One region of the Clostridium sp. TJA038 genome, then DNA from elsewhere that is predicted to be linked to it. Evidence: predicted binding sites of a transcription regulator. Region 1 holds the regulator's gene; the other holds the start of a gene.
What was found. The regulator HrcA, encoded in region 1, represses chaperone genes, less so after heat shock. The targets are predictions, from matches to a motif close to TGTTAGCACTCNNNNNNNNNGAGTGCTAACA.
Positions count from the first base shown of each region.

Region 2: a site for HrcA is predicted at 3,496-3,526, ahead of groES (co-chaperone GroES). Genes of this name have one in related genera too.

Region 1 covers NZ_JBZEFA010000001.1:204,722-210,116, reverse strand. Annotated here, with positions in the region: gene dnaJ (molecular chaperone DnaJ) at 1-594, opposite strand, end outside; gene dnaK (molecular chaperone DnaK) at 710-2,560, opposite strand; gene grpE (nucleotide exchange factor GrpE) at 2,614-3,243, opposite strand; gene hrcA (heat-inducible transcriptional repressor HrcA) at 3,273-4,292, opposite strand; gene hemW (radical SAM family heme chaperone HemW) at 4,488-5,395, opposite strand, start outside.
Region 2 covers NZ_JBZEFA010000004.1:27,845-33,239, forward strand. Annotated here, with positions in the region: gene AC4FQV_RS08315 (prepilin peptidase) at 1-498, opposite strand, end outside; gene AC4FQV_RS08320 (type II secretion system protein) at 582-980, opposite strand; gene groL (chaperonin GroEL) at 1,512-3,131, opposite strand; gene groES (co-chaperone GroES) at 3,183-3,467, opposite strand; gene AC4FQV_RS08335 (TIGR01906 family membrane protein) at 3,828-4,490, shown strand; gene AC4FQV_RS08340 (HNH endonuclease) at 4,605-4,910, shown strand; gene AC4FQV_RS08345 (DNA-3-methyladenine glycosylase family protein) at 4,949-5,395, opposite strand, start outside.

The sequences.
Region 1 (5,395 bases):
GTCACAAGTTGTTGTAGATACAAAACTTCCTAATGGAGTTTGTCTTTGTACTCTTATTTGTCCTGAACCATTACATTTTGGACAAGTCTTAGGAGAAGTACCAGGCTTAGCTCCTGTTCCATGACAAGTTTCACAGTTTTCTGTTCTAGTAATTGATATTTCTTTTTCACAACCAAAAACAGCTTCTTCAAAAGTTATATTTAAACTATATTCTAAATCAGCACCTCTTTGTGGAGCATTTTTTCTTCTTGAAGAACCTCCACCAAAGCCACCGCCAAAGAAAGATTCAAAAATATCTCCAAAGCCACCCATTTCAGAGAAATCAAAGCCACCAGCGTCAAAACCGCCACCGCCAAAGCCACCACTTCCATCAAAAGCAGCATGACCGAATTGATCATATTTAGCCTTCTTTTCTGGGTCCTTTAAAACATCATAAGCTTCATTTACTTCTTTAAAATTTTCCTCTGCTTCTTTATCTCCAGGATTTCTATCTGGATGATATTTCATAGCCATTTTTCTAAAAGCTCTTTTTATCTCATCATCTGAAGCACCTTTTTTAAGTCCAAGCACTTCATAATAATCTTTTTTAGCCACTATCTTTCACCACCTATAAGTTTACTTATAAAAAGGGAAGACTATCTTGAGCCTTCCCTCTATTGATTACTTTATTATTATATCAAAGCTTTAAGTCTTGTGATAGTTTTAATTATTATTTATCATCTTGAACTTCAAAGTCAGCATCTACAACATTGTCATCATTGTTTCCGTTTGATGCATTAGCTCCACCCATGTTGTTTGGGTCAAAGCCTTGACCTTGTGCTCCACCATTTTGTTGATATAATTTTTCTGATACTTTATAGAATGCTTGAGTTAATTCTTCCATAGCTTTCTTTATAGCTTCTATATCTTCGCCATCTTTAACTTTCTTAACAGCTTCTATTTTAGCTTCTATTTCTGATTTTTCTTCAGCTGAAACTTTATCTCCAAGCTCATTTAAAGTTTTTTCTGTTTGATAAACAGTTTGTTCAGCATTGTTTTTAACTTCTATAGCTTCTTTTCTCTTCTTATCTTCTTCAGCAAATTGTTCAGCTTCTTTTACAGCCTTATCAATTTCAGCATCACTTAAGTTAGTTGAAGCTGTGATTGTTATGTTAGCTTCTTTTCCAGTAGCTTTATCTGTTGCAGAAACTTTAACTATACCATTTGCATCTATATCGAAAGTAACTTCGATTTGAGGGATTCCTCTTGGAGCTGGAGCAATTCCTGATAGAGTAAATCTACCTAAAGTTTTGTTATCAGCAGCCATTTGTCTTTCACCTTGTACTACATGAATTTCAACTGAAGTTTGATTATCTGCTGCAGTTGAGAATATTTGACTCTTTCTTGCAGGGATAGTTGTATTTCTTTCGATTAATGGAGTTGCAACTCCTCCTAAAGTTTCGATTCCTAATGTTAATGGAGTAACATCTAGTAATAATACGTCTTTAACATCACCAGTTAAAACACCAGCTTGTATTGCAGCACCCATTGCTACACACTCATCTGGGTTAACTCCTTTTGAAGGCTCTTTTCCAGTGAAGTTTTTAACAGCTTCTTGAACTGCAGGTATTCTTGTTGATCCACCAACTAAGATTACTTTATCTATGTCATTTAATGAAACGTTACCTGATTTTAAAGCTTCTTTCATTATGTTTATTGTTCTTTCAACTAAGTCATGAGTTAATTCATTGAATTTAGCTCTTGTTAATGTCATATCTATGTGTTTTGGACCAGTTGCATCAGCAGTTATAAATGGTAAGTTTATTAATGTTTGAGTTGATGATGATAACTCAATTTTAGCTTTTTCTGCTGCTTCTTTTAATCTTTGAAGAGCCATTTTATCTTGTCTTAAATCTATTCCATTTTGAGCTTTAAACTCATCTGCTATATAATCTATAATTCTTTGGTCAAAGTCGTCTCCACCTAATCTAGCATCACCATTTGTTGATACAACTTCGAATACTCCATCACCTAAATCTAAGATAGATACGTCGAAAGTACCACCACCTAGGTCATATACTAAGATTTTGTGTGCATTATCCATTTTATCTAATCCATAAGCTAATGATGCAGCTGTTGGTTCGTTTATTATTCTCTTAACATCTAAACCAGCTATTCTACCAGCATCTTTAGTTGCTTGTCTTTCAGCATCATTGAAGTAAGCTGGAACTGTGATAACAGCTTCTGTTACTTTTTCTCCTAAATATGCTTCAGCATCAGCTTTTAATTTTTGAAGTATCATTGCTGATATTTCTTGTGGTGTATAATCTTTTCCATCTATATTAACTTTGTAGTCAGTTCCCATGTGTCTTTTTATTGACATTATTGTTCTATCTGGGTTTGTAATTGCTTGTCTTTTAGCAACTTGACCTACTAATCTCTCTCCATTTGCTTGGAATGAAACTACTGATGGAGTTGTTCTTGCACCTTCTGAGTTAGTGATAACTACTGGTTCTCCACCTTCCATAACAGCTACACATGAATTTGTTGTTCCTAAATCTATACCTATTATTTTACTCATTGAAAATTCCTCCTCTATAAATATCTATATATAATTTGTCAAATTCTAATTAATTATTTAGTTACAGTTACCATAGAATGTCTTATGACTTTATCCCCTCTTTTATATCCCTTTTGGAATACTTGGGCTACTTCATTTGGTTTTGCTCCTTCTTTTTCTACAACCATCATAGCTTGATGTAATTCTGGGTCAAAACCATTTTCTGTAGATATTTCTTCAACTTGAAGTTTATCTAAAGCATCTTCAAATTGTCTTACTGTCATTTCAACACCTTTTTTAAGGTCCTCAACAGTTCCATCTACATCTAAGGCTCTTTCTAAGTTATCTAAAACTGGAAGCATTTTTACTAAAACATCTTCACAAGCATCAGTATATATTCTTTCTTTTTCTTTATCTGTTCTTTTTCTGTAGTTTTCATACTCTGCAGATATTCTTAATAATCTATCTTTTAAGGCCTCTAATTCATTTTCTAGTTTCTTTGTTTTATTTTTAAACATATTATTTTCTTCCTTTAAAGCCTTTAATTCTTCAAAATCTATAACTTTTTCATCAGCCTTAATATCTTCTGAAACTTCTTCTACCTCTTCATCAATATTAGGATTTTCAGCCTTTGTTTCTTTGTCTAATTCCTCTTTGATATTATCATCCTTTAACTCTTCGTTAAAATCTTTATCATCCACCATAAAGCAGTTACACCTCTTCTCTTTATTTACTACTTATTTTTTAAGGTTTCATTTAATTCTTTCATAACCTCAGTCATGATTGCTAAAACCTTAGAATAATTTATTCTTCTAGGCCCTATTAAAGCTATTGTACCTAAAGATCTATCTCCTACATGATAACCAGCTGATATAATGGAACATTCCTTAGCCTCTGGGACAAAAATTTCATCTCCTATTTTTACAGTCATATCTTCACTATCACTTATAAGTTCTGAAATACTTTTCTTATCATGTAAAAATTCTAAAATTTCCTTAGCTTTATGAATATTATTATATTCTGGATAATTTAATATATTAATTGCTCCCTCTAAGAATACCTCAGATGTTTCATCACCCTTTAAGCTTTCATAAAGAGCTGGTAACACAGCATTTACTATATCTTCATATCCACTTAAAGCTTTATTTAAGTTACTTATAACCTCTAAGTTTATTTGCTCAATAGTAAGGTTTTTAAGCCTTTCAGTTATTATCTTACTAATTTTAATAAGTTCTTCAGATATAGGTACGCTCCTTACTTTTATAACTGTATTTCTTATAACACCACTATCTGTTACTAATACACATAAAATACTTAAATCATCAACCTTCAAAAGTTGTATAGACTTAACAAAACTTTTATGCACAGAAGGTGCTTTTACTATACAAGTCATTTTAGTAAGTTCTGATAGAAGAGCACTAGTTTGCTTGATTATTTTATCAACTTCATACAATGTACCATCTATTATTGAACTTCTAATAAGACCTTCTTCTTCAGAAGACAATCTTTCAAATTCAATCATTCTATCTACATATAATCTATATCCTCTGCTTGATGGAATTCTTCCTGCCGAAGTATGAGGCTGTTCTAAAAATCCCATATCCTCTAAGTCAGCCATTTCATTTCTTATTGTGGCTGAACTTACTCCAAGATTATATTTTTTAGCGATAGTTCTTGAACCAACGGGTTCTCCTGTTGATATATAGTCTTGAATTATAGCTCTTAATATTTGAAGCTTTCTATCATCTATCACTAATCTCACCTCTTTATTAGCACTCACTATCAACGAGTGCTAACTAGTACACTATTAATATATTACCTTACAAGTTTTTTGTCAATCCCATTTTTTATCATTTTAAACCAAATTTTTGATTTTTATAATGTTTATTCTACTCTTTCTTCTATTTTCTTTTATTTTCTTTAAGTTACATACAAATTTACTTTATGTTTATAAAAGAAATTCAGCCATTATAATATTAGATACTTCAATGCCCTTTTCACTTAAATAAAGCCTTCCATTCTCCCTTATTAAAAGCCCTCTATTTATATACTTATTTATTATTTCACCATATACTAAATTTATATTCATTTTAAATCTTTCTTCAAATTCTTTTTCTTTAATTCCTTTAATCTTTCTAAGGCCCATAAACATAAATTCTTCCATATTATCTTTTAAAGAATTGTTTATTATTTCTTCAATAGCTTCTCCCTTTTCATTTATTGAATTTATATAATTTTCTATATTACTTATATTCTTAATTCTTTTTCCATTAATATAAGAAGCTGAAGATGAACCTAATCCTATCCAATTTTTCATGTCCCAATAAGCTAAATTATGTCTACACTCCATTCCCTTTTTAGAATAATTAGAAATCTCGTATTGATTAAACCCCTTGCTTTTTAAATAACTTTTACAAAAATCATACATCTCTCTTTCTTCTTCTTCACTAGGTAAATTTAATTTATCCCTTTCATATAAGGTATAAAAAGCTGTTCCTTCTTCAATTATTAAGCTATAAGCTGAAATATGTGTAGGATTTAAAGATACTACTTCCTTTAAAGTTTCCTTAAAATCTTCCACACTTTGATTAGGTAATCCAAACATTAAATCTACATTTATATTTTCAAAGCCAGCCTCTCTAGCTTTTAAAAAGTTTTCCTTAAAACTATCATAATTATGTATTCTACCAATCTTTCTTAATAAATTATCTTGCTTAGCTTGAAGTCCCATACTTATTCTATTTACTCCATATTTTTTCATAACTTTAAGCTTCTCATAAGTCAAATTGCCAGGATTACATTCTATAGTATATTCAACATCATAAACTATATTTAATTCTTTAATACTTTTTAAAA
Region 2 (5,395 bases), on a different contig from region 1:
AGTAATTTTACTTAAAATTGATATAAATAAAAAAGATATCAAAAACCCAAGTAAATAATTAAATATACTATTGTTAAATATAATTTTTTCAAAAAAAATAAATATTATTCCTAAAACAATAGCTGGATAAGTTGTAATTGCATATATATACTGTGTTTCATAATCAATTAATGCAATCAACATAAGAAAGGTTATTAAAGAGATATACTTAACCGTAAAAAAAGACATACCATAAAATTTATAAATAAATGAATATAGTAATCCCATGATTACCATGACTATAAATTTAGTTATGTATTTTTTTTTATTTAATAATATATATTTAATCTTTGATTTAATATAGGTAATAGTATATATCTTACTTATATATTTAAAACTTTTATAGTATTTATAAGCAAAATATCTTAATGATTTATAATTTTCTTTCTGAATATAATCTGAAATTATATTTAAACACCAACCACTTAATAATCCAATGAAAAAAAATATTATATACAAGCTTCCTCCTCTTTTAATATTATTTCATAATCCTATAATTTAAATAAAAGGATATAACTTTAAAATTATATCCTTTTAAAAACTTAAACTATTGTAACCTCAACTTTCTTACCATCAGTTATATTAGCTAAATAAGCTTCTCCTTTCTGTGGCTTTTCTAATCCATCAAGTAAATCACTTAACTTTTCTTTTCCTTCACCGCTTATACCATTTATACTTATAGAATCCTCTTCTACAGTTATTTTTATTTCTTCTTCTTGTTCACTTATAGCTTCTTCAGCAAGAAGCATTTCAATAGAACGTTCTATTGTCATACAGTTTTGCTTATCCACCTTATTCTTTGCACTTTCTTTAATATAAGAAAAATTAGGTGCTATAACTGTTAGTATTATAGCCATAATAGCTAATACTACTGTTAATTCTATTAAGGTAAAGCCTTTTTTCTTTTTACTAATTTTAAATTTCCATTTAAATTTTTTCATATTACACTCCTTTAAATGTTATATAATTTTTATCTATAATTATTAACATTTAAAGGTTTTATATACAAAAAAAAGAAGATTCTTTTAAGAATCTTCTTTTTTTATATCATTAGTATTTTTTCACTTCATATAGTTTGTCTAATTTAAAGTCATTAGTATTTCTAATGCCATCTTAATGTTTTTAAATACAAAGGTTCATATGTAGAATTTAAATCATTAGTAAAATTTAAATCATTAGTTTTATAAGTTTCTCTTAATAATTATATTATCTCATGTACTTATAAATCTTTTGTACTTTATATTTGTATACTAACATATTAATTTCCATTTGTCTACAAAATAATACAATATTTATTATTTTTTTTAATAATTATATTATTAAAAACTTTTATCAATCAAAAATTAATACTTTTAATTACAATTATTAATAAAAAGCAACTTCTTTTTCGACATTTGTTACATTTATAGTCTTATATGTATATATTTTCTCTATAAAAGAAAAAAAGATGGCAATTTCTTGCCATCTTTTTTTTAATACATTCCGTCCATTCCCATTCCAGGTGCTTGTGGAATTTCTTTTTCAGGTATATCTGCTACTGCTGCTTCTGTTGTTAAGAAGGTTGAAGCTACAGATGCTGCATTTTGAAGTGCTGATCTTGTAACTTTAGTTGGGTCTACTATTCCTGCTTTAATCATATCCTTATAGTCTCCTCTTAAAGCATCAAAACCTACTCCTAAAGCACTACCTTTAACTTTTTCAATTATAACAGAGCCTTCTAAACCAGCATTATGAGCTATTTGTCTCATAGGTTCTTCTAAAGACCTTACTATTATATTTATACCAACTTGTTCATCTGGTATATCTGAAGTTAATTTTGAAACTTCATTTATAACATTAACATAAGCTGTTCCACCACCAGGAACTATACCTTCTTCTACAGCAGCTTTAGTTGCAGCTAAGGCATCTTCTATTCTTAATTTACTTTCTTTTAACTCTGTTTCTGTAGCTGCACCAACTTTAACTACTGCAACTCCTCCAGCTAATTTTGCTAATCTTTCTTGTAATTTTTCCTTATCAAATTCTGAAGATGTAGCATCTAATTGTAATTTTATTTGATTAATTCTATTTTTAATTTCTTCTGAATTTCCTCTTCCATTTACAATTGTAGTACTCTCTTTAGTAATCTTAACACTTTCAGCTTCTCCTAGCATATCTAATGTAGCTTCTTTTAAATCTCCTCCCACTTCATCAGATATTAAAATACCTCCAGTTAAAGTTGCTATATCTTGTAACATCTCTTTTCTTCTATCACCAAATCCTGGTGCTTTAACTGCAACACAAGTAAAAGTTCCTCTTAATTTATTAACAACTAATGTAGTCATAGCTTCTCCTTCTATGTCATCAGCTATTATTAAAAGTTTTTTACCTGCTTGAACTATTTGTTCAAGTAATGGTAGTAATTCTTGAATATTACTTATTTTTTTATCTGTAATTAATATTAAAGGATTGTCTAAAATGGCTTCCATTTTTTCTGTATCTGTAACCATATAAGCAGAAACATATCCTCTATCAAATTGCATACCTTCAACAACATCTAATTCAGTACCCATTGATTTAGATTCTTCTACAGTTATAACACCTTCATTTCCAACCTTCTCCATAGCATCTGCAATTAGCTTACCTATTTTTTCATCAGCTGCTGAAATTGCAGCAACTCTAGCTATATCTTCTTTTCCATTTACAGGTTTAGAAATTTTTTGTATTTCTTCTACAGCCTTTTCAACTGCTGTTTTAATTCCATTTCTTATTAAAATAGGATTTGCACCTGCAGTTACATTTTTTAATCCTTCTCTTATAATAGCTTGTGCTAATAATGTAGCTGTAGTTGTACCATCCCCTGCAACATCATTAGTTTTTGTAGCTACTTCTTTAACAAGTTGAGCTCCCATATTTTCATAAGCATCTTCAAGTTCAATTTCTCTTGCTATAGTAACACCATCATTTGTTATTAATGGTGAACCAAATTTTTTATCTAAAATAACATTTCTTCCTTTTGGTCCTAATGTAACCTTAACAGTGTTAGCTAATTTATCTACACCAGCTTGCATAGATCTTCTTGCTTCTTCACCGAATAATAATGTTTTAGCCATACTAATTTACCTCCCAAATCTATCATGAATATATAAATCACTTATATTTAACTATTCAACTATTGCTAATATATCATCTTGTCTTAATATAGTGTATTCTTCACCTTCAAATTTAACTTCTGTTCCTGCATACTTAGAGTATAATACTTTATCTCCAACTTTAACTTCCATTTCGCTTCTTTTTCCATCAACTATAGCTCCTGGACCTACTGCAATAACCTCTGCCTCTTGTGGTCTTTCTTTAGCTGTTCCAGTAACAATTATTCCACTTTTAGTGGTTTCCTCAGCCTCTAGTCTTTTAATAACAACTCTGTCTCCTAGTGGTCTAATATTCATTAAAAACCCTCCTTAAAAATGCTAATTTATTTAGCACTCTTTATTATAGAGTGCTAATTCTTACTATTATCATATAATTTACCAGTTGTAAATTCAATAAGTAAATTTATTTATTTAGAATATATTAGTATTATTTTCTATCTTTAAATTAATTTATCTTAATATTTCTTCTATTCTTTTGAAATTTCTTTAATTTACATATTTAAAGATTTATAATTATTAAATTATAAAATAATATCATATATTTAAAGCTTACGTACTATAAATTAATACTAAAACTTTTATTAAAATATGTATTTTTGTTTATTATTTAATAAAAAAGTCTAGAATTAAAAAAATAATTATTTAAAGGAGTACGTAATGTTTAAAACTTTAAAGGATTTTATATTTTCAATCTACCTTTTAATAAGCTCTATAATAATTTCAGTACTTATAACATTAAATATATCCCCTATTATCTATTATATACTTATTAAATTTAATAAAATACCAAAATTTAATAATATTAGCACTAATGAACTTTTAAAAGATTATAAAAATATAATAAATTACTTAAATTCACCTGAAATTGAAATTCTTAAATTTAACAACTTCAAAATTAGCAATATAGGGCAAATTCACTTTTTTGAAGTTAAAGAAATATTTTCATCCTTATATTTAATGGCTTTAATATCTATAATAATAGGTATTTTAATTTATGTATTTTTTAAAAAGTCTAACTCAAACCTTTCCTTTAAAGGTTTTAATATGTTCTTTTATGAAGTTATATTGATATTTTTCACTTTAATTATTTCTTTTTATATAAACTTTTCAAAATTATTTACCATTTTTCATAAAATATTTTTTAATAATGACTACTGGATTTTTGACCCTAAAAAAGATGAAATAATAAATGTCTTACCTGAATCCTATTTTTTATTGTTAGCTTTATTTATATTATTTTTAGTAATGATATTTTCCATAATATCAAAAATTTTTTACACTATAAAAATAAAAAAACTAAAATCTACCTTTATTAAATAAAATATTAAAATTAAAGCTTTTAAATTAAAAAAAGCTTTAAAATAAGGTTTTTTTAATTTTAAATATATGTATTATAATATTTAATAATATTATATTTATTTAAAGGTGGTTAACTTGACTAAAGAAAATATTTGTAATCTTTGTAAAAGGAGTGTTCCAGAAGTTACAAAACATCATTTAATACCTCTTGAAAAGAAGAAATTTAATGAGGAAGTAATTTCTCTTTGTATTCCCTGTCATAAGCAAATTCACGCTCTTTTTAGCAATTATGAATTATCTTTTAGACTTAATTCTCTTGAGAGAATTAAAGAAGAAGAAAAAATAAAAAAATATCTAAACTTTATTAGAAAACAACCTGGAGAAGCAGATATCTCAATAAAAAAATCAAAAGCTTTAAGAAAAAAAGGACGATATTATTAAAATAAAAAAGAGCTTAAATAACTAAGCTCTTTTTTTATTTAAAGTTTTATTCCATTTTCTCTAGCATAATAAAATAAATACTGTTGAGCAAATCCTGAGTATTCTCCAAATCTTTCTCTTGCAAAAATTCTTATTTTATTTAAAGAAGCATCATCAGCACCATAAAAATGCATCATTGCTCTTTTAACCCATACATCTACAGGAAATGCAGAACTTTTTTTCATGGAAAATAACATTATACAGTCTGCAACCTTTGCTCCAACTCCCATAAATTCTTGAAGTCCTTTATGACAGTTATCAGCATCCATATTGCTTATCTTTTCTAAATCATATTTTTCTAGTATTTCAACTATGTCCTCTTCAGGTGCATTTAATATTCCTTTCTTAGCTAACTCACAATCATATATCTTTTTAGTTGTATCAACTATATACTTACTTCTAAATGAAGCCCCTGTTTCCCTTATATCATCAATTGATGCTTTAGA